DNA from 3 places in the Microbacterium xylanilyticum genome. Region 3 is predicted to be linked to each of the others. Evidence: predicted binding sites of a transcription regulator. Region 3 holds the regulator's gene; each other region holds the start of a gene.
The links. Region 3 encodes LexA, which represses DNA repair genes until DNA is damaged. Its sites were predicted from a motif close to TCGAACANNTGTTCGA; they were not measured.

Region 1 (9,723 bases), 460 kb from region 3:
TACGGCGAGCGATTCGGCGACGACGGGCTGTGGGACGGATCCCTGTACGTGTTCGACGGTCGCGGATCCGTCGACTTCTCCGACCACGCCGCGGTCATCGGCGTGTGCGCGGGCTGCGGCGCGGCCACCAATCGCACCGCGAACTGCCCGGATCCGTCGTGCCGCCACCAGGCGGTGGTCTGCCCGACCTGCATCGCCGTGCCCTGCGCGGAGCACGCCGGCGCCGCCTGAGCACGCGTCGCTTCCGCTCACGCCGAGCTGGGTGAACAGTTCGGAACATCACTCTCCGGGATGACGACCGCGGTTCGTGCGGGACGTAGCGTGGTGCGCATGGACCTGCTGAACACCTGGCTGCTGCATGCGGCGGGGCAGCTCTGGCTGTTCCCGGTGCTGCTGGTGTTCTTCTTCGTCGACGGTTTCGCGACGATCCTGCCGAGCGAGACGGCGCTGGTCGCCCTCGCCGCCCTCTCGCTGCACAGCGGGCAGCCGAACCTGGTCGTGCTCGGCCTCATCGCGCTCGTCGGCGCGGTGGCGGGGGACAACACGGCGTACCTGCTGGGGCGAACGATCGGCACCGAGCGGTGGGCGTGGATGCGCCGACCGCGCGTGCACAAGATGTTCGAGTGGGCCAGGTACGAGCTCGACAAGCGCGGCGCCGCCCTCATCTTCACGGCGCGGTACATCCCGTGGGGGCGGGTCGCGGTGAACTACGTGGCGGGACAGACGGGGTATCCGCACCGCCGGTTCTTCCTGTTCGACCTGTTCGCCTGTGTGACCTGGGTCGGGTACGCCCTCGCCATCGGCCTCGTCGCGGGGCAGTGGGTGCACGAGAACCCGCTGCTCGGAGTGGGCATCGCGGTCGTGTTCGCGGTGGTCCTCGGCTTCGGCATCGATCACGTCCTGCGCTGGTGGCACGGGCGTCATGGCGTCCCGGAGCCGGCTCGACCGGGATCCGGATCCGCCGGAGCGTCGCCGGCGGCCCCGTCTTCGACCGCCGTCTCGAGGAACACCGCGTCGAGGACGACGCCGGAGCGCTGACGAAGCCGCACCGTGCCGTCGATCAGGAGGCGGAGGCCGCCAGCAGGCGCGCCCCGAGCAGGGACCTCGGCGTGAACGCCGCGGTCAGCCGGTCCCGGCGGGACACGGTCTCGCGCAGTTCGCGCCGGAGGGCGTCGAGCGGCGCCCGGAGGTCCTCGCGTGCCGCCGTGCCTGAGCCGGGCGGGGCGTAGCTGCTCCGCTCGATGGCCCGCACGAGCGCGTCCGCGGCCTGCGGATCCACGCCCCGCTCCCGCACCAGGCGCTCGCCGCGGGCGCGCGGCGACTCCGACGGCGGGGCGGGCAGTCCCAGGTCCTGCAGAGTGGCGCGCAGCTCGGCCCACGCGGCGACCGCGTCTCCGCGTGCGGCGGCGGTGCGCCTGCGCAGCCACTGCACACGACGGACGAGCGCCGGGATCAGCAGCACCGCGAGCACGCCCGCCACGGTCCACAGCACCGGGGCGGTGGCCAGCGGCCGCGGGCCCGCCGCACCCGCGGCACCGGCGTCGGGCACGTCGAGGTTCTTCGGATCCTTCGCGTTCCCGCTCGAGGTCGGGGCGGGAGTCGGACCGGCCGAGGGTGTGGCGCCGGTGTTCCCGCTCGTGCCGGAGGACTCTGCGAACGCCGTCGGCACGCCGCGCGTCGCCGTCGGATCGAACGGCACCCAGCCGAGGCCGGCGAAATACACCTCCGGCCAGGAGTGCAGCTGGTCCGTCGACACCTCGAAGACGACGCGACCGTCGTCCGAGCGGCGATCGGTCGCGGTCCCCGGCAGGTAGCCCACGACGATCCGCGTCGGCATGCCCAGAGAACGCGCCATGAGCGCGAAGGCCCCGGCGAAGTGCACGCAATAGCCTTCGCGAACGCTGAGGAACTTCGCGACCGCTTCCACGTTGGTGCCGTCGAAGCGGTCGTCCACGGGGGTCTGCAGCGAATAGCGGAAACCGGCGCGGAACCAGGTCTGCAGGGCGATCAGCTTGTCATAGTCGGTGGTCGCGCCCCCGACCACCTGCCGTGCTTCTTCGGAGATGATCGCGGGCATGTCGGCGGGCAGCGCCCGCAGCTCCGCCGGGGCGTCGGCACCGGTCGAGGTGGCGGCGCGGATCTGGCCCACGGTCGGGACGAGGCTCTTCGTGTCGATCGTGTAGTTCTGGCCTGCGGCGTCGGCGTTGGCCGCGATCACGGTGCGGTTGTCGGCAGCCGCGCTCCAGCTGCCGACCTCGCCGCGCACGGCGGTGGCCTGATACGGCACCGGCAGCCAGGATCCGGCGATCCCGGCGGTCCGGATCGTCGTCCTGGTCGCATGCACGGCGACGCCGGGCGGCGCGGCGACCTCGCCGAAGCCCTGCGCGAGCGGCACGGTGGACGGGTGGTCCGGCTGCCAGGTCGACCCGTCGAAACGGCTGAGCGTCGCGATGCGCAGGTACGGAGGCGTGCCGTCCTGGGTGATGAGGGTGAGTGCCGTCACGGGGGAGGGGCGGCGCAGGTCCTGCCCCAGGTTCAGCGTGGCGCTCAGGGTCGCGGTGCCGCTGCCGGCGCTGATGCCCGAGGCGGACAGCGGCAGCAGCGGGGTCACGACGAGCGCGCCGACGACCGCGAGCGCGCCGATCACGACGGCCGGCAGCCGCCGCGTGCGCACCGGGGTGTCGCCCGGCGTCTTCGTGCGCCGCGGGACGGATCCGTCGTCTGCAGGCTGCGCGGACCATCCGGTTCCTGTCGGGGTGAAGCGCACGCGCAGGAACAGCAGGATCACGACGGCGAGCCCGACGAACCACACCGGGTCGAGGCCGTGGTGCACGATGATCGCGGGCACCGCACCGAGCGCTGTGACCAGGACCGCGGCGATGATCGGCGCCCGCAAGGGCACCAGCACGAGATCCAGGACGACGGCGATGAGTCCTGCGGCGGCAGCGATGGACGCCGCGAGTGCGGCGGAGGACGCCAGAGGGGCGACGCCCCCTTGGATCTCACGTACCGCCGCGGAGACGAGAGCGTCGACCGCGCGGGACAGCTCGGGCGTCGGCAGCAGCCACCCCCTCCCCAGCTGGCGTCCGGCGAAGACCGTCAGCGCGACAGCGCCCACGATCAGCTGCATCACGGGGACGGCAGGGATCGCGACCCACGCCGGCGCGCGCCGGCCCAGAAGCCGCACGACGGCGCCCGTCAGGATCACGGCGGCACCCGTGGTCGCGGTGCCGCTGCTCCAGCTCCCGGGCTGCACCACCGCGGTCAGCGGCCACACCGCGGCGAGCAGGCCCAGCGCGGTGAGCACGGCGGCGGCGACCGGCCCCGCCTCGGCGCGCGGCGGTCGCGGCGGGCCCGCGTAGGCGCTGGTGTCAGCGGGCATGCGACGGCTCCGGTGTCACGGTGGCGGTGGCGGATCCGGTGGCGGATCCGGGATCCGTCGCACCCGCGTCGGCCCAGGCGTCCGCGGGATCGTCACCCAGGACGGCTGTGTGCCAGCCGTGGTTCCCCGCCGCGGACAGCGCGTCGGTCGTGGGCGCGGTCGCCAGCAGGATCGGCGTGCCGGCGCCGCCGTGCGGCAGCGATCCGGCGTCGGCGGCGTCGATCGCGCCGGTGATGACGACGAGGGGACCGACGGTGTGCCCCTCGGCGGCGGCCGGGAGACCGTGGTCCCGCTCCCCGGTGCGCGGCGACGTGCCCGCCAGCACGACCAGCAGGCCGTCGCGCTCGTCCTCCGCGCCGCGCAGCCGTCCGATGAGCACCCCCGTCGCGTCGACCACATCGACGGCGAACCCCTGATCCACGAGGTGCACGGCGATCGAGGCGCAGGCGGTGACGGCGCGGTCGAAGCCCTCCAGGTCGGTGTCGCCGTCGGCGGTCTGCCAGCGCGTCCCGGCGCGGTCCAGCACGACGAGGGCGTCAGGGCTGGACTCCTGCTCCTCCTGGCGCACCATGAGATCGCCGCGATGCGCCGTGGCGCGCCAGTGGATGCGGCGCATCGAGTCGCCCGGGACGTACCGGCGCGGCGACAGGTTGTCCGACCCCTGGCCGAGGCGGTGCGAGGAGGTCTGCGCGGTGCCGCCCGCGCGGCCGGTGCGGTCGGCGAGCCGAGGCAGGGGCAGCACCGCCGGCACGATCGTGATCGGTGTCACATCGCCGAGCTCGTCGGTGCGGGCGAACAGGCCGAAGGGGTCGGTGGTGCTGAGCTGGAGCGGCCCGAGCGAGGCGAGCCCGCGGCGCGCCCCCGAGATCGGGTACACCATCGTCATCGTGGCGCCGCCGGGGACGCTCTCCGCGTCCTCGGCGGGGAACGCTCCCGACGCGGAGCCGTGCACGGCGCGCGGCAGAGCGTCGCGCCAGCGGCCCGCGGGTGCGCGCAGCAGGGTGCGCACGTCGACCCGCATCCGCACCGTCGTGTCGTCGCCGACGGTCAGCAGGTCGGCCGCGACGGTGCGGTTCACCCGTGCGCGTCGCCGTGGGGCGAAGACGAACAGAGCGGCGAGCACGAGCAGGCTGAACAGCAGCACGGCGACGGCCAGCAGTGCGGGGGCGGCGAGCACGTTCGCGCCGATCACGAGCATGACGCCTGCCAGGAGCGTGCTCACGCCGCGGCCGGTCATCCGCCGGCCGGGTGGATCCGCCGCGCGCCGCGGCCGCTCCCGCCGGTTCACCGTGACAGGCCGACCGGCACCGGGATCCGTCGCACGATCCCCTCGAGTGCCGCTTCGATCGGGCGGGCGCCGGCCCGGTGCAGCCCGCGGGCGGCGATCAGCCGGTGCGCGAAGACCTCGGGCAGCAGTGCGGTGAGGTCGTCGGGGATGACGTAGTCGCGCCCGTCCAGGGCCGCCTGCACCTTCGCGGCCCGGACGAGCTGCAGAGTGGCCCGCGGGCTCGCGCCCAGGTGCAGGTTCGGATCGCTCCGCGTCGCCTGGGACAGCGCCACCGCATACTCCTCGAGCGCCGGGGCGACGTGCACGGCGCGCGCCCAGGTGATCAGCGCGCGCACATCGGTCGCGGCCAGCACCGGCCGGATCGCGTCCAGCGGGTTGACGGTGTCGCGCTGGCGCAGCATCAGGGTCTCGGACGCGGCGTCCGGATAGCCCATCGAGATGCGCATCATGAAGCGGTCGCGCTGGGCCTCCGGCAGGGCGTAGGTGCCCTCCATCTCCAGGGGGTTCTGCGTGGCGACGACGAGGAAGGGATCCGGCAGCGGTCGCGAGTGCCCGTCGACGGTGACCTGGTGCTCCTCCATCGCCTCGAGCAGGGCCGACTGGGTCTTGGGGGAGGAGCGGTTGATCTCGTCGGCGATGACGATGTGCGCGAACACGGCGCCGGGCTTGAACTCGAACTCCTGGGCGACCGGGTTGTACACACTGACGCCCGTGACGTCCCCGGGGAGCAGATCCGGGGTGAACTGGATCCGGCGCACGGTGGCGTCGATGCTCGCGGCGAGGGCGCGGGCGAGCATGGTCTTGCCGACGCCCGGGACGTCCTCGACGAGCAGGTGCCCCTCCGCGAGCAGGCAGATCAAGGCGCTGCGCACGGCGTCGTCCTTGCCGTCGATCACCTCCGTGATGGAGCGCAGGATCGCCGAGGTCTGCCGGGCGAACTCGGCGGCGTCGATCCCGCCGGAGGAAGCGGCGCGCGTCGGCGCCTCGTCGGTGGCGGCAGTCGCAGCAGTCGTGGTGCTGGTGGCGACGTCGGCGGCGTTCGTGGCGTGCATGCGTCCCTCTCACCGGGCGCCGCGGTGCGCCCGCGTCTCGATCGTAACCCGGGGCGGCGACGGACGGGCGGGAGACCGGATCCGACGGTCGGCGAAGCATCCGGGGAGAGCACGGGCGGGCGACCGGATCCGACCGTCAGGCGAACTGCACGCGAGGTACCGGCTGATCGATGTAGCTGCGTCCGTCGGGGTGGATCCATTCGAGGACGCCGCCGGGACGCTGGATCACGGACCAGCGCCATCGATCGTCCAGGTCGGGGTGCTTCAGGGCGTGATGACCGCGACAGAGGCAGGCCAGATTGCCGAGGTCGGTCGGCCCGCCGCGGGCGTGGTCCTCGTTGTGGTCGATCTCGCAGGGACGAGCCGGCATCCGGCAGCCCGGGAAGCGGCAGTGCTGGTCCCGCGCGCGCAGGTGCCGGCGCATCCGCTCGGTCGGGGCATAGGTGTCGGTGCGGGTCAGCATGCCCCGCGGATCCAGGAAGAGCCGATCCCACACCTCGGCGGACGCAGCGAGGAGGCGGGCGAGGTCGACATCGATCGGGCCGTGCCCGTCGAGCTCGGCCGGGCGGTCATCGGCGCCGGCCAGGGTCGAACCGGCGATCGTGACCTGGACGCTGCCGCGGATGCTGTCGAGCCCGCTCTCCCGCATCCGGTCGGTGTCGGCGGCGAGCAGCAGGTCGGCCGCGATGTCGGCCCGGATCTCGTCGAGCGAGCGGGGATCCGCGGCCGGCTCCTGCAGATCGTCCGCCATCGACGCGAACAGCTCGAGCCGCCGCCAGTCTTCGTCGGTGAGCTCCTGCCCCGGCTGCGGGGCCCTTGGGCCGTGAAACGCGCCGGACACCTCTGCGGCGCCCGTCATGCGGATCTGCCGAGCGATCGCCGTCAGCCGATCATGGGCGGCATGCGCGAGCGGCGCGGGCATCAGGATCCCCAGCCAGGACATGCCGTCGTCGACGTCGGTGACCCGCACCTGCCGGTCGCCTCGGGCGCGACGGTGACGTTCGGTCACGCTCTGCGGCGCGACCGCGGCGGCCGCGGACTTCGCGAACGCCTCTGCGCGGGGCGCGGTCTCGGCAGTCGCGTAGGGCACGACGAGCTCCTCGAACCGCCGGTGCGCATCGAGGTCGGTGGTCTCCAGCGGCGCTGCCGCCTGCACGATCACGACCGCGTGCCGGAGCGAGATCTCGCCGGCCGCGAGCGCCGCCCGCGTCGTGGGGAACCGGTCGTTCAGCGACCAGCCCGTCGCGAGAGCCCTGGCCGCTGCGGCGCGCGAGATGCGCAGCCCTGCCGACACCTCCGCGAACATGGAGCGTTCCGCCGACTCGAACCCGTCGGATCCCGGCGGCGCCTCGTCGAGCAGCAGTTGCACTCGCTCCCCGAGCAGCCCTGCCTTCTCCGCCTCCAGCGCGGCGATCCGGCGATCGATCTCGGCGCACCGCTCCACGATCTCGCCGCGGCGGGCGAGGTGCGAATCGGTGCTGCCGGCCATGGGTCAAGTATAGAACAGAAGTGCGAATACGGGAAGGGAGTCAGAAGACGTGTATAGAAAAGAAGTACAAGATGGAAGCGTCCGCCACCCGTGACCGCGAGGCCCTGGCCGTCGTGCCCGACGTCTGCCGGTCCCGAGCACGGCGCGGCCTCGGGTAGACTGGTCCTCGGCTCTCCGCGTGGCGGCATCCAGGCCAACTCCCCCAGGGCGGAAACGCAGCAAGGGTAACCGGGCTCTGTCGGGTGCGCGGAGGGTCTTTTCTTTGCCCGGCATCTGCCTGATCCGGCTTTTCCGAGCTTCCCCAGATCCGCCGCGCGCGCTGGTCAGGGCTCGTCTGCTCTCCGAGTGCAGGAGCGACCTCGCCGAATGCAGGAGCTTCCGCGCGGGGCCTTCGCGGCGCAGCCCCGATTTTCCGCGGGTGACCCGCCGGTTTCACCGGCTTCCGGCGAGCCCGGTCCTGCATTTCGCAGGAGGGCTCCTGCATGCGGTTCGCAGCGGCGAAGCACCGGGCGGATTCGGGCGTCGCGCGCCTTCCCGGGCGCACGCGCGAGCACTACTCTGGACAGGGTGGCACCCCGACGTGCCGATCCGATCGATCCCGTTCCAGCCACCCGGAGGCCTCGCCGTGCCCGACACCCCCGACGCCCTTCCCGACCTGCACCGCGCGGCAGCTGTGCTGTTCGACCTGGACGGCGTGCTGACGCCGACGGCCGAGGTGCACATGCGGGCCTGGAAGGCCGTGTTCGACGAGGTGTTCACGCTGTGGGACATCCGGCCCGAGTACACCGACGACGACTACTTCGCCTACGTCGATGGCAAGAAGCGCTACGACGGCGTCGCGAGCCTGCTGCGCAGCCGCAACGTCGAGATCCCCTGGGGGTCCGTCGACGACGACCCCGAGGCGGACACGATCTGCGGCATCGGCAACCGCAAGAACGTCGCCTTCTCCGAGGCGCTGCGCCGCGACGGCATCGCACCGTATCCGGGATCGCTGGCGCTGCTGGAGGAACTGCGCGCCGCCGGCGTGCCCCTCGCCGTCGTGTCCAGCTCGAAGAACGCGGAGGAGGTGCTGACGAGCGCCGGCATCCGTGACTTCTTCACGGTCGTCGTCGACGGCGTCGTCGCCGAGCGCGAGCACCTGGCCTCCAAGCCCGCCCCCGACGTGTTCCGCGTGGCGGCCGAGCGCATCGGCGTCGAGCCGGCAGCGGCCGTCGCGGTCGAGGACGCCACCAGCGGCGTGGCGTCCGCCGCCGCCGCCGGCTACGGCACGGTCGTCGGCGTCGACCGCGGTGCCGGCGCCGAATCCCTCCTCGCGAACGGCGCGACCGTCGTGGTCGACGATCTCGCCCGCTTCCTGTCCTGAATTCATCCCCCTTTTCACGGAGACCACTGCATGATCGACCGCGACCTCTTCCCCGTCGACCCGTGGCGTCTCATCGAGACGCAGTATCCGCACGCGAATCAGGGCGTCTCGGAGACGCTGCTCGGACTCGGCAACGGCTATCTCGGCCTGCGCGGCAACCACATCGAAGGGCGGAGCGCCCTCGAGCACGGCACGTTCATCAACGGTCTGCACGAGACCTGGAAGATCCGCCACGCGGAGCAGGCGTACGGCTTCGCCGAAGTGGGCCAGACCATCGTGAACGCCCCCGATGCCAAGGTCATGCGCGTGTACGTCGACGACGAGCCGCTGAGCTTCGATGACGCGGACGTGCGCGAATACCGGCGCTCGCTCGACTTCCGCACCGGGATCCTGGAGCGCGAGGTGCTCTGGGTGACGCCGTCCGGCAAGCGCGTCCGGATCCGCGACGAGCGGATCGTGTCCTTCGTGGAGCGTCACCTCGCAGTGCTGCGGCTGGAGGTCGTCGTGGAGAACGCGGACGCCCCGGTGACGATCTCCTGCCAGATCCTGAACCGTCAGGACGGCGAGGACGTGTACGGCGGCGTGCCGTCGATGGCCGCCGGGTCTCCGGGGGAGAAGGCCGGCTTCGACCCGCGCAAGGCGGAGCGGTTCGGGGATCGCGTGCTGCAGCCCGCCGAGTACTGGCAGGACGGCGGGCGCTCGGCGCTCGGGTATCGCGTGGCAAACTCGGGCATGACGATCGGCGTCGTGGCGGACCACCTCGTCGAGACCGAGAACGACTACACGGCGCGGCAGCTCGTGGAGCCCGACATCGCGAAGAACGTGTTCCGCGTGCAGGCGAAGGCCGGCGTCCCGACCCGTGTCACGAAGCTCGTCAGCTATCACACCTCGCGCGGCGTGCCCGCGCGGGAGCTCATCGACCGCTGCCGGCGCACCCTCGACCGCGCCGCCGTGGAGGGCGTGGAGGCGCAGTTCGCCAAGCAGGCGGAGTGGCTGACCGCGTTCTGGGCGCGCAGCGACGTGCGCATCGCCGGCCACGACGACCTGCAGCAGGCCACTCGCTGGTGCCTGTTCCAGATCGCGCAGGCATCCGCGCGCGCGGACGGCGCCGGGGTCTCGGCGAAGGGCGTGTCGGGATCGGGCTACGGC
Region 2 (9,723 bases), 1.6 Mb from region 3:
CTGCCGATCACGGCGGCGCGCGAGGCCGCGGAGCGCGGGCGGGAGCGCGTCACGGAGCAGGCCGAGGGCGTGTTCGTCGGCGCCGCGCGCCCGCATCGCGCGGCAGGAGCCGATGACGCCGCCGTGCTGGCGCTGCCGATGTTCGACGAGTACTACATCTCCTACGCCGACCGCACGCCCGTGGCATCCCCCGAGAGCATGGCGCTCATCGGGCCCGGCAAGAACGGGATGGTGCGGGCGAGCCTGCTCGCCGCGGGCCGCATCGTGGGCGCCTGGATGCACTCCGCCGCGGTCGGCCGGCATCGCGACGACCCCGTGCCGGAGCTCTTCGCCACCGAGACCGGCACGGGTCCGGATCCCGCCGCCGTCGCCGCGGCGATGCGCCGCTACGCGGACTTCGTGTCCGCGCACTGACACGCGGGCAACGCTACTGCCCGGCGTGCCGGTCGAGGAACGCGTACACCTCGTTGTCGTCCACGCCCGGGAACGCGCCGCGGGGGAGCGGCGAGAACATGTGCGTGTGCACGCGCGCGCTCGGCCACGCCTTGCTGCTCCACCGCTCCGCGATCGCGGCCGGAGGACGGCGGCAGCACGCCTCGTCGGGGCAGGTGGACTGCGCACGGTCGGTGGTCTCCCGGCCGCGCCACCAGCGGGCGTCGTCGAACGGCACGCCGACCGTGATCGAGAAGCCGCCGCCGTCGGTGGATCCGGTCTGGGTGGAGCACCAGAAGGTGCCGGACGGGGTGTCGGTGTACTGGTAGTGCTCGGTGGTGCGGTTGCGCTGACTGAACGCGGCGCGAGCCGAGAACTTGCGGCACACCGTGAGACCCTCGACGGAACCGGTGACGTCCATCGGCAGCGGCAGGTCGTCGTTCTCATACACGCGGGTGAGGGCGCCCGACTCGTCAACGCGCAGGAAGTGCAGGCGCATGTCGAGGTGCGTGGTCATGAGGTTGGTCATGCGCATGCCGGCCGCCTCGTGGGTCACGCCGAACGCGTCGCGGAAGTCCTCCACGGCGAGGTTGCGGTCCTTCTTCGCCTGCTGCAGGAACGCGACGCCCGCGGTCTCCGGGATGAGGCAGCACGCCGCGTAGTAGTTGATCTCCAGGCGCTGCTGCAGGAAGTCGGCGTAGTCCGTGGGCGGGGTGTGCCCGAGGAGCCGATGGGCCATCGCCTGCAGCGCCATGGACCGCAGGCCATGACCGCCGGGGATCGAGGCGGGCGGCAGGTAGATCCGGCCGTGTTCCAGATCGGTGACCGAGCGGGTGGAGTGCGGCAGGTCGTCGACGTAGATCAGCTCGAAGCCGAGCTGCTCCGCCATGATGCTCACGGTCCGGTGGGTGAGCGCCCCGGTGGTGTGCCCCGCCGCCTTCAGCTGCTTCTCCGCGAGCGCCTCGATCTCGGGCAGGTGGTTGTCGAGCGCGCGCATCTTCAGGCGTAGCTCGGTGTTCGCGCGGCGTGCCTCCTCCGGGGTGGCGATCGCCTCCCGCTCGCGGCGGTGCAGCTCGCGGTGCAGGCCCAGGATCGACTCGATCGTCTCGTCCGGCATGCCCTTCGTCACCCGCACCGGCGCGATGCCGAGCTGGCGGAACACCGAGCTCGACTGAGCGCGTTCCAGTTCGATCTCCAGGGCCGCGCGCCGGTTCGGCGGCTCGCCGGAGATGAGGTCGCTCACCTCGGTGCCCGTCGCGTCGGCGATCGCCTGCAGCAGGGAGAGCTTCGGCTCGCGCTTGCCGTTCTCGATGAGGCTGAGCTGGGATCCGGCGACTCCGACGGCGGCGCCGAGTTCGTCGAGCGTCATGCCGCTGCGGGTGCGGTGGTGTCTGATGCGATGTCCGAGGGTGGTGAGCTCGAGTCCTGAAGCCATGCTTTTGATCCTAGCGAAAGAATTTCACTTCTTGCACCTGGATATCGCCGGAAGAGTGACGTTTAGCCGTTCAGAATGGCTGTATCGCCCCACTCTTTAAGGAGCAGACCAATGGCTATCGCCGAGACGTCCACCCCGCGGACCTCCCCCCTCGCACCCGTGCGCGAGTACGGTGCGGCCCCCGAGTACGACACGCCGGCCTTCGCCGCGCTCACCGCGTGGGTCGAGGAGATCCGCGCCCTGACCCAGCCCGACCGCGTGCACTGGGTCGACGGATCCGTCGCCGAGAACGACGCCCTGCTGCACGAGCTCGTCGATGAGGGCAAGCTCATCAAGCTCAACCCGGAATGGCGCCCGGGCTCCTACCTCGCCCGCTCGCACCCCAGCGACGTCGCCCGGACCGAGGCGCGCACCTTCATCGCCTCGGAGAAGGAGATCGACGCCGGCCCCACGAACAACTGGGCGGACCCCGCCGAGATGCACGCGAAGATGACCGATCTCTTCGAGGGATCCATGCGCGGACGCACGATGTACGTCGTGCCGTTCTCGATGGGACCCGTGGGCGGCCCGATCTCGCAGATCGGCGTGCAGATCACCGACAGCGCGTACGCGGTCGTCTCGATCGGCATCATGACCCGGGTCGGCACCGCCGTCGCGCGCGAGATCGCGGAGGGTGCCCCGTGGGTGCGCACGGTGCACTCGGTCGGCGCGCCGCTCGCGCCCGGCGAGGCGGACACCACCTGGCCCTGCAACGACGACAAGTGGATCGTGCACTTCCCCGAGACGCTCGAGGTGTGGTCCTACGGATCCGGCTACGGAGGCAACGCCATCCTCGCCAAGAAGTGCTTCGCGCTGCGCATCGCCTCGGTGCTCGCCCGCGACGAGGGGTGGATGGCCGAGCACATGCTGCTCATCCGCGTGATCTCGCCCGAGGGCAAGGCCTACCACGTTGCTGCCGCGTTCCCGTCGGCCTGCGGCAAGACCAACCTCGCCATGCTGCGCCCGACGATCCCGGGCTGGAAGGTCGAGACGCTCGGCGACGACATCACCTGGATCCGTCCGGGTGCGGACGGACGCATGCGCGCGATCAACCCCGAGGCCGGGTTCTTCGGCGTCGCTCCCGGCACCGGCGAGTCCACGAACGTCACGGCGGTGGAGACCCTCTGGGGCAACACCATCTTCACGAACGTGGCGCTGCGCCCGGACGGCGACGTGTGGTGGGAGGGCCTGACCGACGAGGCGCCCGCGCACCTCATCGACTGGGAGGGCAACCCGTGGACGCCGGACTCCGGCCGCCCCGCAGCGCACCCGAACTCCCGCTTCACCGTGTCCGCCGCGCAGTGCCCGCAGATCGCGGAGGACTGGGAGGACCCGGAGGGCGTGCCGCTCGACGTGATCCTTTTCGGAGGCCGCCGCGCCACCAACGTCCCGCTCGTCGTCGAGGCGACGGACTGGAGCCACGGCGTGTTCCTCGGCGCGACCATCTCGTCCGAGCGCACAGCCGCGGCTGAGGGCACGGTCGGCGAGCTCCGCCGCGACCCGTTCGCGATGCTCCCGTTCTGCGGTTACAACATGGGCGACTACTTCGCGCACTGGCTGAAGATGGGTCGCGCGGTCCGCTTCGACAAGGCTCCGCGGATCTTCCAGGTCAACTGGTTCCGCCGCGGTGCCGACGGCCGGTTCCTGTGGCCCGGCTTCGGCGACAACGCCCGCGTCATCGACTGGATCATCCGTCGCATCGAGGGCGAGGTCGACGCCGTCGACAGCCCGATCGGGCGTCTGCCGAAGATCGAGGACCTGAACCTCGAGGGTGCGCAGGTGACCGAGGAGGATCTGGCCGAGCTGTTCAGCGTGGACCCGGAGTCGTGGAGCCGCGAGGCCGACGCCACCGAGGAGTTCTTCGCGACCTTCGGCGACCGCCTGCCGGCCGCGCTGTCGAGCGAGCTCGCGTCGCTGCGCTACCGCCTCGCGAACGCCTGATCCATCGAGACGTGATCCGGCTCCTCGCCCAGAACGGGCGGGAGCCGGATCCACCAAGACCCGCGGCGGCGGGATGCCAGGGACGAAAAGCTGAGTGGTCCCCGGCATCCTGCCGCCGCGTTCGTCTTTCGGCATATCGGGCTGAGCATGCCATCGCCTGCGGAGGATCCCCGTGAGATTCCGCGGCATTCTGCGGTTCCGCTCTCCCGTTCTTCGAACATAAGTGCTAAACTGGGGCATGGCCTCTTCCACCACGATTCCGGATCCGCGCGATGCGGGTGTGCGTGAGGTCGTGGGCGAGGATGTGGTCGCGCGGGTGCTGCTGGATCGGTTGCAGGAGGATGACGTCGCGATCAACCGGCGCGCCGCGGCGCGGGCGGAGGGGATCGTGGAGGCGGTCGCGCTGACGCGTCGGCATCCGGAGATCTACACGGTCGGCGACCGCCCGGATGATCTCGGTCATGCGGTGCGGGCGGTGGTGTTCGACATCGCACTCAGGCTGCAGGTCTCGGAGAACGAGGTGCGGTCGCTGCTGTGCACCGCGGAGACCGCCCGGGAGCACCTGCCGCTGCTGTGGGAACACGCGCGGGACGGCCTGGTCGGGCTGCGGTTCGTGGAAGCCGCCGTCGGGGCCGCGCTGCGGTTGCGGGCTCCGGACGGCGCGGATGCGGCGGCGCGGGAGTATGTGGCGGAGGCGATCGGACTGGTGGATCGCGCGGCTTCGGGGTGGGCGCTGCATCTGCCGGTCGGTGCGTTCCGGCGGCGGCTGAAGGTGCTCGTGGCTCGGTTGGATCCGACTCCGGCGGAGCGGCAGCATGCCCGCGGGATGGTTGATCGGCGCGTCGTGCTCGAGGAGTCCGATGACGGGATGACCTGGCTGATGGCGCTGGTTCCGACGGTGAAGGCGGTCGCGATCAAACGCCGGCTCACCTCGGCCGCGAAGCATCTGCAGAAGGACCAGCGGGAAGGTCGGACCCGGGATCAGATCCGCGCGGATCTGTTCTGCGACTGGCTCACCGGTGCCGGCACGGACAAGGCGGTGACCACGACCGTGTTCGTCACGATTCCGGTCAGGCTGCTCACCGGTGCCGGCTGCGGCTGCGGGAGGGCCCCGGTTTCGGGGTTCGGTCCCGCTGCCGGCAGGGTTGCCGGCGACGCGGCCCCGGCCGCCGCCGTCCACGCGGTCGCGTCCGGCAACCCGGCCGCGTCGGCCACTGAAGCGCAGCTGGTCGGGCACGGGCCGATCGATGCGGCCACCGCCCGGCAGGCGTTCTTCGACGCGACCGGGTTCCGCCGGGTGATCACGGACCCGGTCCGGGGGATCGTGCTCGATATGGACCGCCGCACGTACCGGCCCACGAAAGCGCAGCGGGACTGGCTGGTGCTGCAGCACGGCACCTGCGCCCGCGACGGCTGCACCCGGCTCGCCATCGACGCCGACCTCGACCACGAACGCATGTGGGCACGCGGCGGCGCCACCGACATCAGCAACCTGCGTCCGCTGTGCCCGGCGGACCACACCCGCAACCACCGCACCCGGATGATCTACCGCAGCCGAGAAGACCGCACCGTCGAAGTCACCACACCCACGCGATTCCGCACCACCGACCCACCACCCTTCTGAGCCGGGCAGTTGTTTCGGCTGGGCTCGCTCTCGTGCGGAGTGTGCGTACGAGTAGCGTCGCACTATGGACGTCTTCGAGTACCTGCTGCAGGGCGACCCCGCGATCCGCTGGCAGGCGATGCGGGATCTGACCGACGCCGCGCCGGACGCGGTGGCGACGGAGCGCGCCCGGGTGGCGGACGAAGGCTGGGGTGCGCGGCTGCTGGCGCTGCAGACGGAGGACGGGCTGTGGGATGGCGGTGTCTACCGCCCCGGCTGGGTCGATCCGGACCGTCCGATGTACGACGCCTGGACGGCGACGCACTTCAGCGTGCAGCAGCTGGTCGAGTACGGCGTGGATCCGGTGGACGACCGGGTGCGCGACGCGGTGCGCCTCCTGCGCGAGCGGGTGCGGTGGGACATCGACGGTGGCGGGAGCTACTTCGAGGGCGAGACCGAGGCCTGCGTGAACGGCGTGGTGCTGAGCAACGCCGCCTACTTCGGCGAGCCGGGCGAGATCGTGCTGGCGAAGCTCCTCGCGGGCCAGCTCGCAGACGGAGGCTGGAACTGCTGGGACGACCACGGCGCGACCGTCTCCTCGTTCCACTCCACGATCTGCGTGCTCGAGGGTCTGTGGGCGTGGGAGCAGGCCGCCGGCGGATCCCAGGACGTGCGTCGAGCCCGGGTCGCCGGCGAGGAGTACCTGCTGGAGCGGCACCTGTTCCGTCGGCGCACCACGGGCGAGGTCATCGACCCGCGATTCACGATGACGTCCTACCCGGTGCGCTGGTACTACGACGTGCTGCGCGCGCTCGACTACTTCCGGCAGACCCGCCCCGAGGGCGACGACCGCTGCGCCGAAGCGCTCGCACTGCTGCGGTCCAAGCGCCGCCCCGACGGTTCGTGGCTGCTGGAGAACACCCACGAGGGGCCGACGTCGTTCGCGATGGAGGGCGAGTTCGAGGGCTTCCCGAGCCGCTGGGTCACCCTGCGGGCGCTGCGCGTGCTGCGCTGGGCCGGCGACTCGATCGGCTGACCCAAGCGTGCGAGCGTCAGCGGCGGCCGAACCGGCGGTGCGCCGCCTGCCGGGTGGTGCCCAGTGCGCTCGCGATCGCCTGCCAGGAATAGCCGGCGGCGCGGGCGCGGCGCACCTGCACCTCCTCGGCGCGGGCGATCTCGCGTCGCTCCGCCACCAGCCGATGCAGCTCGGCGAGGGGTTCGCCGAGGGGATCCAGATCGTTCGCCGTCTTCATCATGAAGGCCTCCTCATGTCAATGCTTGTTGACGTGAGACCGACGTGTCAATCGATGTTGACGGATCCGCTTCCGCTGTCGGCGGACAGGCGCCGCAGCACCCCGATCGCGATGACGACACCCATCAGCAGGGCTAGCTCGACGCCGTTGAGCAGGAGCGCCACACCGGGGAGACCGTCGAGGCCGGCCGTCGCAGCGAGCCCGGCATGCGCATGGCCGTCCATGCCGCCGCCGGAGCGGATGTGGAGCAGCATCATCCCCGCCGACATGACCATCGCGGCACCCCAGGCGCCGGGGTACAGCGGACGGCGGCCCGGTGCCAGGCAGGCCACGCACAACGACGAGAGAAGTGTCATCACGACGGTGAACACGGACGGGCCGCGCAGCAGCAGCGCGATGTGCGCGGCGGCGCACCCCAGGGTGACGAGGAACGCGGCCCATCGGGCGACGGCCCGCCCGGGGGCCGCGCGGGCGGCGGGGACGTGCCTCGCGAGAGCGGTCATCGAGGTGCTCACCCGTGCTGGAACCAGGTGGTCTTCCAATCCGTGTAGTTGTCCAGCGCGTGCCGCGACAGATCGCGGCCGAACCCGGACTGGCGGAATCCGCCGAACGGCGTGGTGAGGCCCAGCGCGTCGACGGTGTTGACCGACACGGTGCCGGCGACGAGGCGCTCCGAGACGCGATGGGCGCGGCCAAAGTCGGTCGTCCAGAGCGAGGCAGCCAGACCGTACTCCGTGTCGTTCGCGAGGAGGACGGCCTCGTCCTCGTCGTCGAAACCGAGCACGGCGACCAGCGGGCCGAACACCTCCACGCGGTGCAGGTCGTGGTCGGCGCCGAGGCCGGTCACGATCGCGGGGCGCAGGTATGCGTCGGAACCGGTGATCGTCACGCGATCGCCGCCCGCCACCAGATCGCCGTCCGTGGCCGCCTTTGCGATCGCGGCGGAGACCTCGTCGGCGTGTGCACGGCTGATCAGGCTGCCATTGCCGTCGGCGCCCGAGAGCGGGTCGCTCGGAGCGTACCCCCGCGCCGCGGCGGCGAGCAGAGCCACGAACTCGTCGTGCACGGAGCGCTCGACGAGGATCCGCGAGTTCGCCGAGCACACTTGGCCCTGGTTGTAGAACGCGCCGAACGCCGCCTTCGCCGCGGCCGCCTCGAGGTCGGCATCGGCGAACACGAGGTTCGAGCTCTTCCCGCCTGCTTCGAGCGCGACCCGCTTCATGTTCGAGTTGCCCGCGCTGACCATGAGCTGCTTCGCGACCGCTGTCGAGCCGGTGAACGCGAGTACGTCGATGTCCGGGTGCAGCGCGATGCGCTCGCCCACCACGGATCCCCGTCCCGGCACGACGTTGAGCACGCCGGCGGGGATTCCCGCCTCGAGCGCCAGATCGGCGAGCCGCAGCGCAGTCAGCGACGTCTCGGTGGCGGGCTTGTGCACGACGCTGTTGCCGCTCGCCAGGGCCGGGGCGAGCTTCCACGCCGCGATCTCGAGGGGGTAATTCCACGGCGTGATCGCCCCCACGACACCGAGCGGCACGCGGCGCACGAGCGCGGTCGCACCGGGCGGCGTCGCCGGGATCTCGTCGAACCGCTTGTCGGCGAGCTCGCCGTACCAGCGGAACGTCTCGGCGGCGCCGGGCACGTCGACGGTCAGGGTCTGGGCGATCGGCTTGCCGGAGTCGAGGGTCTCGAGCAGGGCGAGCTCCTCGAGGTGCGCCATCATCAGGTCGGCCAGGCGGATCAGGGCCTTCCCGCGGTCGGCGGCGCTGCGACGGCTCCACGACCCCTCCTCGAACGCGCGCCGGGCGATCGCGACCGCGCGGTCGACGTCGTCGGGCGTGCCCGCGGCGAGGTCGGCGAGGTGCGCGAGGGATCCGGGGCTGTGCACGGCGATGGTCCCGGCGTCGGAGGCGTCGACGCGACGGCCGTCGATCACGGCGCGTCCGTCGATGGTGAGCTCGCGGCTGCGCGCGGTCCAGTCGATGGCGGTCATACGGCACTCTCCTTCTGAGCGTTCGGGCTCTGAGCGTTCGGGGCCTTCGCGTTCTCCGCGACGACATCGATCGCGGTCCAGGCCATGAGGACGGCGGCGTCGATCAGCGCCTTCTCGGCGACGGGTCCGACGCAGGCGGCGGCGAACTCCTTCTGGTGGTTGCCGTACGGGAGCGAATCCACGCCGATGTACGGGTGGATCGCGGGGACGAGCTGCGACACGTTGCCCATGTCGGTCGAGGCCCGGTTCATCCGGCCGGCGACCTCGGGATCCGCGAACGCGCGGCCACGGGCGAGAGCGTTGGTCCGGTAGAAGTCCAGGGCCCGCTCGTCGGTGCGGAACTCCGAGTACGGCTTGCTCTCGGGCGTGATGCTGAGCGTCGCGCCCGAAGCGAGCGCCCCGGCCTCGAAGCAGCGGTTCACGCGCTCCTCGAGCACCTCGAGCTCGGCGAGCGAGTTCGCCCGGACGTACCAGCGGCCCTCGGTGCGCTCCGGGATCGCGTTCGGGGCGTACCCGCCCACGGTCTGCACGCCGTGCACGCGGGTGTCGGCGGGGAGCTGCTGGCGGAGCAGCCCGATCGCGACCTGGGCGACGAGGAACGCGTCGTTCGCGTTGACGCCCTGGTCGGGGTAGGCGGCGGCGTGCGCCGACACCCCGTCGTACGCGATGTGGCTGTGCGAGACCGCGAACGGCCGTGCCTCGGCGACGTCGACCGGCGCGGGGTGCACCATCATCGCGAGGTCGAGGTCCCGGAAGGCACCGGTCTCGATCAGCTCGATCTTGCCGCCGCCACCCTCCTCGGCGGGGGTGCCGTAGACCCTCACAGTGATCCCGAGCGCGTCGGCGAGCGGGGCGAGCGCGAGGCCCGCACCGACCGCGCTCGCGGCGATGAGGTTGTGTCCGCACGCGTGCCCGAGCCCGGGCAGCGCGTCGTACTCGGCCATGATCCCGATCACTGTGGAACCTGAGCCGGTCTCGGCGAGCAGCGCTGTCTCCAGGCCGAGGTATCCGGGCGTCACGCGGAACC
Region 3 (9,723 bases):
CTGCCGCGGCCGAAGGCCGCGTCGAGGTCGACGAGGTGGATCCACTCGGCGCCCTGGTCCACCCACTCGGCGGCGGCGTCGATCGGGTCGCCGTAGCTGGTCTCGCTGCCGGCCTCGCCCTGGGTCAGGCGCACGGCCTGTCCGCCGGCCACGTCGACAGCCGGGAGCAGGGTGAGGGAGGGGGACTGCGCGAACTCGTTCATGTCGTCCTTCGGGTCACGGGGCGCCGGCCCGCTGCGGGCGCGGCACGAGAGAAGAGAGTAGTCCGGGCGCCGGCGGGGCACCAATCCCCCGCCGACGCTCGGCACGGGCGTTTCAGAGCGTGGAGATCCAGTTGCGCAGCAGCTGGATGCCGGCGTCCCCGGACTTCTCCGGATGGAACTGGGTGGCCGAGAGCGGGCCGTTCTCTACCGCGGCGAGGAAGCGGGAGCCGTGCTCGGCCCAGGTGAGCTTCGGCTGCGGGAACGGCGGGATGACGTCGAGTTCCCACGACTGCGCCGCGAACGAGTGCACGAAGTAGAACCGCTCCTGCTCGATGCCGCGGAACAGCACGCTGCCCTGGTCGGGCTCCACGGTGTTCCACCCCATGTGCGGCAGCACAGGGGCGTCCAGCTCGGTGACGATGCCCGGCCACTCGCCGAGACCGTCGACCTCGGCACCACGCTCCACGCCGCCGGCGAACAGCACCTGCATGCCGACGCAGATGCCGAGCACGGGACGGCCGCCGGCCAGGCGGCGCTCGATGATCTCGTCGCCGCCGTGCGCGGCGAGGGCCTCGCGGACGGCGGCGAACGCGCCCACGCCGGGCACCACGAGACCGTCCGCCTCGAGCGCGGCGGTGCGGTCTCCGGTGAGCTCCGCGTCGGCGCCCGCACGGATCAGCGCCTTAACCGCGGAGTGGACGTTGCCGGAGCCGTAGTCGAAGACGGCGACGGTGGGGCGGCGCCCCTCGGCGGGCGCGGTCACAGCGCCCCCTTGGTCGACGGCACCCCGACCACCAGCGGGTCGAGCGCCTTCGCCTGGCGGAACGCGCGGGCGAACGCCTTGAACTCGGCCTCGGCGATGTGGTGCGGGTCGCGGCCGCTGATCACCCGCACGTGCATCGTGAGCGCGGCGTTGTACGCGATCGCCTCGAACACGTGCCGCACCAGGGACCCGGTGAAGTGGCCGCCGATGAGGTGGTGCTCGTAGCCGGCCGGCTCCCCCTCGTGCACGAGATACGGGCGCCCCGAGATGTCGACGACGGCCTGCACGAGCGCCTCGTCCAGCGGCACCAGGGCGTCGCCGTACCGGGAGATGCCGCTCTTGTCGCCGAGCGCCTCGCGGATCGCCTGGCCCAGCACGATCGCGACGTCCTCCACGGTGTGGTGGGCGTCGATGTGGGTGTCCCCGGAGGCGCGGACGGTGAGGTCGGTCAGCGAGTGCTTCGCGAACGCCGTGAGGAGGTGGTCGAAGAACGGCACCGAGGTGTCGATGTGGCTCTGACCGGTCCCGTCGAGGTTCAGCTCGAGCTCGATCGTCGACTCGGACGTCGAGCGGGTGCGGCGGGAGGTGCGAGCGGTCATGAGGGCGATCCTATCGAGGCGAGCGCGTCCAGGAACGCGGTGGTCTCCGCTTCCGTGCCGGCCGTGACACGGAGGTGGTTCGGGATCCCGACGTCGCGGATCAGCACGCCCTTGTCGTAGAGGGCGCGCCAGGTGGCTGCCGGGTCGGCGACCCCGCCGAACAGCACGAAGTTCGACCAGGAGCGGTGCGGCGTGTAGCCGAGAGCCTCGAGCGTGGCGGTGATGCGGTCCCGCTGCGCCACGATCTCGTCGACCATCGCGAGCATCATCGGCGCGTTGCGCAGCGCCGCGAGGGCCGCGGCCTGCGTGAGCGCGCTGAGGTGGTACGGCAGGCGCACCAGGCGGAGCGCGTCGATGAACGCGGGATCCGCCGCGAGATAGCCGACCCGCGCCCCGGCGAAGGCGAACGCCTTGCTCATCGTGCGGGACACGGCGAGCCGCGGGCGCCCGTCGAGCAGGGTGAGCGCCGACGGGGAGTCCTTCGGCGCGAACTCCTGGTAAGCCTCATCGACGATGACGATCCCCCGCGCGGCCTCGTACACCGCTTCGATCACCTCGAGCGGAAGCGGTGTGCCGGTGGGGTTGTTCGGCGCGCACAAAAGGATCACGTCGGGGTCGTGCTGTCGCACCTGGGCGACGGCCTCCTCGACGGTGATCTCGTAATCCGGGTGCCGGGTGCCCGCGATCCAGGTCGCGCCGGTCCCCTGTGCGAGCAGCGGGTACATCGAGTAGGTCGGGGCGAACCCGAAGACGGTCCGCTCGGGTCCGGCGAACGCCTGCAGGATGTGCTGCAGCACCTCGTTGGAGCCGTTGCCCGCCCAGATGTTCGCCGCCTGGAGGTCGTGGCCGAGATACTCGGCGAACGCCGTGCGCAGCTCCGTGAACTCCCGGTCCGGGTAGCGGTTCACGTCGCGCAGTGCGACGGCGACCTCGTCGAGGATGTCGCTCGCCACCTGCTCGGGCACCGGATGGGTGTTCTCGTTCACATTGAGCGCCACCGGCAGCGGCGCCTGCGGGGCTCCGTACGGGCGCAGCCCGCGGAGGTCGTCGCGAAGGGGTAAGTCATCGAGCGAGACAGTCACCCTGCCATGCTAGGCGGCGCGGCTGTGAGGCCCGGCACAGATGTCGGCGGTTGCTGAGCTCCGTCGAAGCACGGATCAGCGCCCGGTGGCGCCGTACTGCGCCGGGATCGCGAGGTGCTGGCCGACCTCGATGACGCCGCCGTCGATCAGGTTGAGCTTCGAGATCTCGGCGACGACGTCGCGCGGGTCGTCGTTCGGCGCGACCTCGCCCGCGATCGACCACAGCGTGTCGCCGGGCTGCACGGTGACGGTCGAGAAGGTGCCGGCGGCCGTGTGCTGCGCCGAGGCGAGGGCCGTGCCGCCGCTGAGCGCCGCGAAGGCGATCGCGCCCGCCACCGGCAGCGCGACCAGCGCCGCCAGCACGCGCCGTCCGCGTGCGGTGATCCGCAGGCGCGTGGCGGGGACCGGTCCGGCGAAGGTGATGCTGCTCATGGTGCTTCTCCTCTGTGTGGTGCGGGTCCGCCTCTCCCCGGATCCCGGTCCTCTGTGTGAGGATCCGGGGTTCCGGGCCTCTGGAGAGGCGAACCTACGTTCCGAAACTACTTTCGAGTTCGAACATCTGTCAAGCATTCTTCGAAATTGGCTTCGCCGACTTCGCCGACACGCTCGAACAGATCTACCGATTCCGACCCGATCTCGGATACGGTTTCGATACCGAGACCCCATCACGGACCACCGACATTCGAACCGCCGCCCGCAGTTCGGGCGGATCGACCGGATCCGAGACGGCACGACGCACACGAAGGAGATGGCATGAGCGACGGCGCGACCCCCGGCTCCGAGGCCCCGCGGACGCGGCGCCGCAAGAGCCTCAGTGCGAAGCAGATGGCGATCCTCGAGGTCATCCAGACCTCGATCGCCCGGCACGGCTACCCGCCGAGCATGCGCGAGATCGGCGACGCCGTCGGCCTGAAGTCGCTGAGCAGCGTGACGCACCAGCTCGGACAGCTGGAGCTGAGCGGCTACCTGCGCCGCGACCCGGGCAAGACGCGCGCCATGGAGGTGCTGATCGACCTGCCCGGCATGTCCGCGGAGAACCCGGCCGATGCCGCGCCCGCCGTCGGCGATGCGGCGCTGGTCCCGCTGGTCGGCCGCATCGCCGCCGGAGTGCCGATCACGGCCGAGCAGCAGGTCGAGGAGATCTTCCCGCTGCCGCGTCAGCTGGTGGGCAAGGGCGACCTGTTCATGCTCAAGGTCTCCGGCGAGTCGATGATCGACGCGGCCATCTGCGACGGCGACTGGGTGGTCGTGCGCTCGCAGGGCACGGCGGAGAACGGCGAGATCGTCGCCGCGATGCTCGACGGCGAGGCGACCGTGAAGACGTTCCGCCGTCGCGACGGCCACGTCTGGCTGCTCCCCCGCAACAGCGCCTTCGAGCCCATCCTCGGCGACGACGCCACGGTGCTCGGCAAGGTCGTCGCGGTCCTGCGCGCGGTCTGAGCGCGCCTACGCGCGGCCGGGGCGCGACACGGTGAGGACGACACCGTCGGCGATCGCGTAGGGGCTCGCGGTGATCAGCGCGCCGAGGGACCGCTTCATCCGGGAGATCTCGGCGCGCACCGTGACCTGGTGGGCTCCGTCGCCGTAGACGACCCGGCTGAGCCGTTCCGCCGACGCCCCGGCACGGCCGTGTTCGGCGATCGCCGCCAGCAGCGCAGCCGGGCGCGCGCCGAGGGCGGTCCGCCAGGACGACTGCGCCGAGCACACCTCCAGCACGGCCTGCGGCGCCGTGAGGTCCAGGGTCGCGCGGACGGTCGCGGAGCCGCCGCGGGGCCGCACGATCCACCCTCCGTGCACCGGCTCCGGCACGCACAGGCCGAGTCCGGGCAGAGCGATCGCGCGGTCGGCCCGCGGCGCGTCGATCCGGGGCCCGACGCTCACCCCGCGCTGCACGGCGACCCAGCCATGGTCGTCGACCACGAGCACGGGCTCGTTCGCCGCGGCCAGCAGCGGCTGCACCGCGGTGCGCAGCCGCTCCAGGTGCTCGCCGTGCCGGCGCCACAGGCGTGCCTCCGCCAGGGACGCCGAAGCGCTCACGAGGGCCCGGATCGCGGGATGCAGGGTCAGCGCAGGGCCGCTCACGTCGACGACGCCGAGCAGGCGGCCGTCGATCGGGTCGTGGATCGGCGCTGCCGAGCAGTACCACGGCACCTGCGCGTTCTCGAAGTGCTCGGCCGAGAACAGCTGCACGGGAGCCGCCTCGGCCAGCGCCGTGCCGATGGCGTTCGTCCCCACGGCGTCCTCGGTCCACACCGCGCCCTCGGTGAAGCCCAGCGCGTCCGCCTGGTGCTTCACCCGTGCCGAACCGCTGCGCCAGAGCACGACGCCATCGGCGTCCGTGACGACCACGAGGTACGAGGAGGCATCCGCCGCCGCCAGCAGCGGGGCGCGGAGATCGTCCAGCACGAGCGCGAGCCGAGAGTCCCGCCGGCGCGCCTCGACCTCGGCCGGCCCGAGCGGGTCGCGCCGGCCCCGTCCTTCCGGGTCGACGCCGAACTCGAGCGCACGCCGCCATGAGCGCGCCACCAGCTCCCGCGGGCGCTCCGGCGGGGCCGCACCCGACAGCACCGCGTCGTGCACGCGCACGAGACTGCGCGCCAGGTCGGCCAGGTCGGGCGTCGTCGCCATGGCCGGGAGCGTAGCGCGCCGAACGCTGCGTCCGGTTGCAACATCGTGCAACGCTTCACCACCGGGTTCCGGCGGGCGTGTGCTGTCACCATGACTCAGCTCGATGAACGGCCCGCAGTGTCGCCGGCCGCCCCTGCCCTCACGGATGCGGATCCCGCCACAGCCTGGTTCGCCGCCTTCGAGGAGGCGCTCGCCGCGCGTGACATCGCCGCGGCCGCCGACCTCTTCGCGACGACCAGCTTCTGGCGGGATCTGGTGTCCTTCACCTGGAACATCACGACCACCGAGAACCGCGACGGCGTCACGGAGCTCCTCACCGCGACGCTGGATCGCACGGACCCCCATGACTTCCGCCTGACGGAGCCCGCGGAGACGGCGGACGGCGTCACCACCGCGTGGTTCGAGTTCTCCACCGCGGTCGGACGGGGCCGCGGCCTGGTGCGCCTCATCGACCAGGACGGTCCCAAGGCGTGGACGCTGCTCACCACCCTCTTCGAGCTGACCGGGCACGAGGAGCCGCTGCGCGAGCGCCGCCCGATGGGGGCCGAGCACGGCGCCCGGCGGGATCGCGTCACCTGGCTGGAGCGGCGCCAGGCGGAGGAGGCGTCCCTCGGCGGCGACACCCAGCCCTACGTGCTCGTGATCGGCGGCGGGCAGGGCGGCATCGCGCTCGGCGCCCGGCTGCGTCAGCTCGGCGTCCCGGCGCTCGTCGTGGACAAGCACCCGCGTCCGGGCGATCAGTGGCGGGGCCGGTACAAGTCGCTGTGCCTGCACGACCCGGTCTGGTACGACCACCTGCCCTACATCAAGTTCCCCGAGAACTGGCCGGTCTTCGCCCCCAAGGACAAGGTGGGCGACTGGCTGGAGGCGTACGTGAAGACGATGGAGGTGCCGTACTGGTCGAAGACCGTCGCGACCCGTGCCGCCTTCGACGAGGCGACCGGCACCTGGACCGTGGAGGTGGAGCGCGACGGGCAGCCGCTCACGCTCCACCCCACCCAGCTCGTGCTCGCCACCGGCATGTCGGGCAAGCCGAACATCCCCCGCTTCGAGGGCCAGGACGTGTTCCGCGGCGAGCAGCAGCACTCCTCGCAGCATCCCGGACCCGACGCCTACGCGGGCAAGCGCTGCGTGATCATCGGCAGCAACAACTCCGCGTTCGACATCTGCGGCGCCCTGTGGGAGCACGGCGCCGACGTCACCATGGTGCAGCGCTCCTCCACGCACATCGTGAAGAGCGACACGCTCATGGACATCGGCCTCGGCGATCTGTACTCGGAGCGTGCACTCGCCGCGGGGGTGACGACCGAGAAGGCCGACCTCATCTTCGCCTCGCTCCCCTACCGCATCATGCACGAGTTCCAGATCCCGCTCTACGAGCGCATGAAGGAGCGCGACCGCGACTTCTACGACCGCCTCGAGGCGGCGGGCTTCGACCTCGACTGGGGGGACGACGGATCCGGTCTGTTCATGAAGTACCTGCGCCGCGGGTCCGGCTACTACATCGACGTGGGCGCCGCCGAGCTCGTCGCGGACGGCGAGGTCAAGCTCGCCAAGGGCGACGTCGACCACCTCACCGAGGACGCGGTGGTCCTGAAGGACGGCACGGTGCTGCCCGCCGACCTGGTCGTGTACGCGACCGGCTACGGATCCATGAACGGCTGGGCGGCGGATCTGATCAGCCAGGAGGTCGCGGACCGCGTCGGCAAGTGCTGGGGTCTCGGATCCGACACGACCAAGGATCCCGGCCCGTGGGAGGGCGAGCAGCGCAACATGTGGAAGCCGACGCAGCAGCCCAACCTGTGGTTCCACGGCGGCAACCTGCACCAGTCGCGGCACTACTCGCTGTATCTGGCGCTGCAGCTCAAGGCGCGTCAGGTGGGTCTGGACACGCCTGTGCACGCCCTGCAGCAGGTGCACCACCGGGGCTGACGCCCGTACGACGAGAGACGCCCTCCCGGATCCGGGAGGGCGTCTCTCGTGCCTTTCGACGGGCTCGGGGAACGGTCAGACCGCGACCGACACGTCCTCGCGGACGCGGCGGGTGGCCTCGACGATGTTGCGCAGCGAGGCGTTGGTCTCCTCGTAGCCGCGGGTCTTCAGACCGCAGTCGGGGTTGACCCAGAGCTGACGCGTGGGGATCTCCTCGACCGCACGGCGCAGGAGCGCCTCGACCTCGGCGACATCGGGCACTCGCGGCGAGTGGATGTCGTAGACGCCGGGGCCGATGCCGTGGTCGAAGCCGGCGGCGGCGATGTCGGTGACGACCTCCATGCGGCTGCGCGCGGCCTCGATCGAGGTCACGTCGGCGTCCAGCGCCCGGATCGCGTCGATGACGACGCCGAACTCCGAGTAGCAGAGGTGGGTGTGCACCTGGGTGGCGGTCTCGGCCCCGGCGGTGGACAGGCGGAACGAGGCGACGGACCAGTCCAGGTACGCCGGCTGGTCGGCCTTCTTCAGCGGGAGCAGCTCGCGCAGCGCGGGCTCGTCCACCTGGATGACGCCGATGCCCGCGGCCTCGAGATCGGCGATCTCGTCGCGCAGCGCCAGCGCCACCTGGTTCGCGGTCTCCGCCAGCGGCTGGTCGTCGCGCACGAACGACCAGGCGAGGATCGTGACCGGGCCGGTCAGCATGCCCTTCATCGGCTTCGCGGTGAGAGACTGCGCGTACTGCGACCAGGCGACCGTGATCGGCGCCGGGCGGGAGACGTCGCCCCACAGGATGGACGGACGCGTGGCGCGGGATCCGTAGGACTGCACCCAGCCGTTCTCGGTGACGTCGAAGCCGTCGAGGTTCTCGGCGAAGTACTGCACCATGTCGTTGCGCTCGGGCTCGCCGTGCACCAGGACGTCGAGGCCCAGCTCCTCCTGCAGCGCGACCACGCGGCCGATCTCGTCGCGGAGGAACCCGTCGTACTCGTCCGCCGTGATCTCGCCCTTCGTGAACTGCGCGCGGGCGCGGCGGATCTCGCCGGTCTGCGGGAAGGACCCGATCGTCGTGAGCGGCAGCGCCGGCAGGTCCAGCGCGATGGACTGGGCCGCCACGCGGGCGTCGTAGTCGCCGCGCTGGAAGTCGGCATCGGTGAGCGCCGCGGTGCGCGCGCGCACGGCGTCGACGCGCACGCCGGGTGCGCTCAGGCGATCGGCGAGGGCGGCGGACGCGGCGTCGAGCTCGGCGGCGATGGCGGCGCGCCCCTCGGCGAGGCCGCGAGCCAGGGTGGTGACCTGGGCGACCTTCTGGTCGGCGAACGCGAGCCAGCTCACCAGGCGGGCGTCGAGCTTCGACTCGTCCTCGACGTCGTGCGGCACGTGCTGCAGCGAGGTCGAGGTCGCGGCGGACACGCCGGCGGCGCCGAGGCCGCGCAGCGCCTCGAGGGTGTCGAAGGCTGCGGACAGGTCGCCGCGCCAGATGTTGTGGCCGTCGATCACGCCGCCCACGAGCACCTTGTCGTCGAGTCCCGGCACCGCGGCGGGCACCGTGCCGCGGACGAGGTCGAGGCCGATCGCCTCGATCGGAGCGGCCGCGAGCACGGCGAGATTGGCGTCGAGCGCCGCGTAGGGGGCGGCGACGAAGATCGCGGGACGCTCGGCCAGACCGCCGAGGACCGCGTAGGCGCGCGCGGCGGCGTCGCCCAGCTCGGCGACCGACGCCGGGAGGGACTCGCTCACGAGCGCGGGCTCGTCCAGCTGCACCCACTCGGCTCCCGCGGCCTTCAGCGCGCCGAGCAGCTCGGTGTACACCGGGAGGAGGTCGTCCAGGCGGGACAGCGGGTCGAAGCCCTCCGGCGCCTCGTCGGCGGCCTTCGCGAGAGCGAGGAAGGTGACCGGGCCGACGATCACGGGGCGGGTGCGGAAGCCGGCCTCGGCCGCCTCCTGCACCTGACGCACGATGCGGTCGCTGGACAGCGAGAACGCGGTGTCCGGACCGATCTCGGGAACGAGGTAGTGGTAGTTCGTGTCGAACCACTTGGTCATCTCGAGCGGCGCGCGCTCGCCCTCGCCGCGCGCGATCGTGAAGTACGCGGGCAGGCCGATCGTGCCGTCCTCGCCGCGGAGGTCCTCGAACCGGGCCGGGATCGCGCCCACCGTGACGGCCGCGTCGAGCACCTGGTCGTAGTAGGAGAACGACTCGGGGATGGCGGAGTCGTCGCGGCCGAGCCCCTGCGCGGCGAGACGCTCGCGCGTGGTCGCACGCAGCTCGGCGGCAGTGCGCTCGAGCTCCGCCTCATCGATCCGGCCGGCCCAGAACGCCTCGACGGCCTTCTTGAGCTCGCGGCGACGGCCGATGCGGGGGTAGCCCAGGATGGTGCCCTCGGGGAATGCGGTCATGACGGTCCTCTCTGACGGAAGGGGGAAGATGCGGCTCAACGCCGGACGGTGGGCACCGCCGGCTGCCGGTCGGTGCGCGCGGAGGCGGAGGAGGCCGTGGCGAGCACTCCGGCCTCCTC

Region 1: the regulator LexA is predicted to act here: its motif matches at 7,222-7,237, upstream of ACYQ1L_RS15170 (HNH endonuclease signature motif containing protein).
Region 2: the regulator LexA is predicted to act here: its motif matches at 4,061-4,076, upstream of ACYQ1L_RS04985 (HNH endonuclease signature motif containing protein).

What each region holds. Positions count from the first base shown of each region.
Region 1 covers NZ_BAAIEN010000002.1:3,020,788-3,030,510, reverse strand. The annotation lists gene trhO (oxygen-dependent tRNA uridine(34) hydroxylase TrhO) at 1-231, shown strand, start outside; gene ACYQ1L_RS15190 (DedA family protein) at 331-1,038, shown strand; gene ACYQ1L_RS15185 (transglutaminase TgpA family protein) at 1,061-3,382, opposite strand; gene ACYQ1L_RS15180 (DUF58 domain-containing protein) at 3,372-4,604, opposite strand; gene ACYQ1L_RS15175 (AAA family ATPase) at 4,667-5,722, opposite strand; gene ACYQ1L_RS15170 (HNH endonuclease signature motif containing protein) at 5,859-7,211, opposite strand; RNA gene ffs (signal recognition particle sRNA small type) at 7,377-7,473, shown strand; gene ACYQ1L_RS15160 (beta-phosphoglucomutase family hydrolase) at 7,837-8,574, shown strand; gene ACYQ1L_RS15155 (glycoside hydrolase family 65 protein) at 8,605-9,723, shown strand, end outside.
Region 2 covers NZ_BAAIEN010000002.1:932,087-941,809, forward strand. The annotation lists partial or broken gene ACYQ1L_RS04970 (winged helix DNA-binding domain-containing protein) at 1-414, shown strand, start outside; gene ACYQ1L_RS04975 (helix-turn-helix domain-containing protein) at 428-1,867, opposite strand; gene ACYQ1L_RS04980 (phosphoenolpyruvate carboxykinase (GTP)) at 1,979-3,847, shown strand; gene ACYQ1L_RS04985 (HNH endonuclease signature motif containing protein) at 4,086-5,471, shown strand; gene ACYQ1L_RS04990 (hypothetical protein) at 5,536-6,486, shown strand; gene ACYQ1L_RS04995 (AsnC family protein) at 6,503-6,706, opposite strand; gene ACYQ1L_RS05000 (hypothetical protein) at 6,751-7,206, opposite strand; gene ACYQ1L_RS05005 (aldehyde dehydrogenase family protein) at 7,215-8,696, opposite strand; gene ACYQ1L_RS05010 (M20 family metallopeptidase) at 8,693-9,723, opposite strand, start outside.
Region 3 covers NZ_BAAIEN010000002.1:2,557,838-2,567,560, forward strand. The annotation lists gene priA (bifunctional 1-(5-phosphoribosyl)-5-((5-phosphoribosylamino)methylideneamino)imidazole-4-carboxamide isomerase/phosphoribosylanthranilate isomerase PriA) at 1-203, opposite strand, end outside; gene hisH (imidazole glycerol phosphate synthase subunit HisH) at 316-966, opposite strand; gene hisB (imidazoleglycerol-phosphate dehydratase HisB) at 963-1,565, opposite strand; gene ACYQ1L_RS12910 (histidinol-phosphate transaminase) at 1,562-2,647, opposite strand; gene ACYQ1L_RS12915 (LysM peptidoglycan-binding domain-containing protein) at 2,723-3,079, opposite strand; gene lexA (transcriptional repressor LexA) at 3,401-4,087, shown strand; gene ACYQ1L_RS12925 (GAF domain-containing protein) at 4,094-5,275, opposite strand; gene ACYQ1L_RS12930 (flavin-containing monooxygenase) at 5,366-7,207, shown strand; gene metE (5-methyltetrahydropteroyltriglutamate--homocysteine S-methyltransferase) at 7,283-9,604, opposite strand; gene ACYQ1L_RS12940 (methylenetetrahydrofolate reductase) at 9,640-9,723, opposite strand, start outside.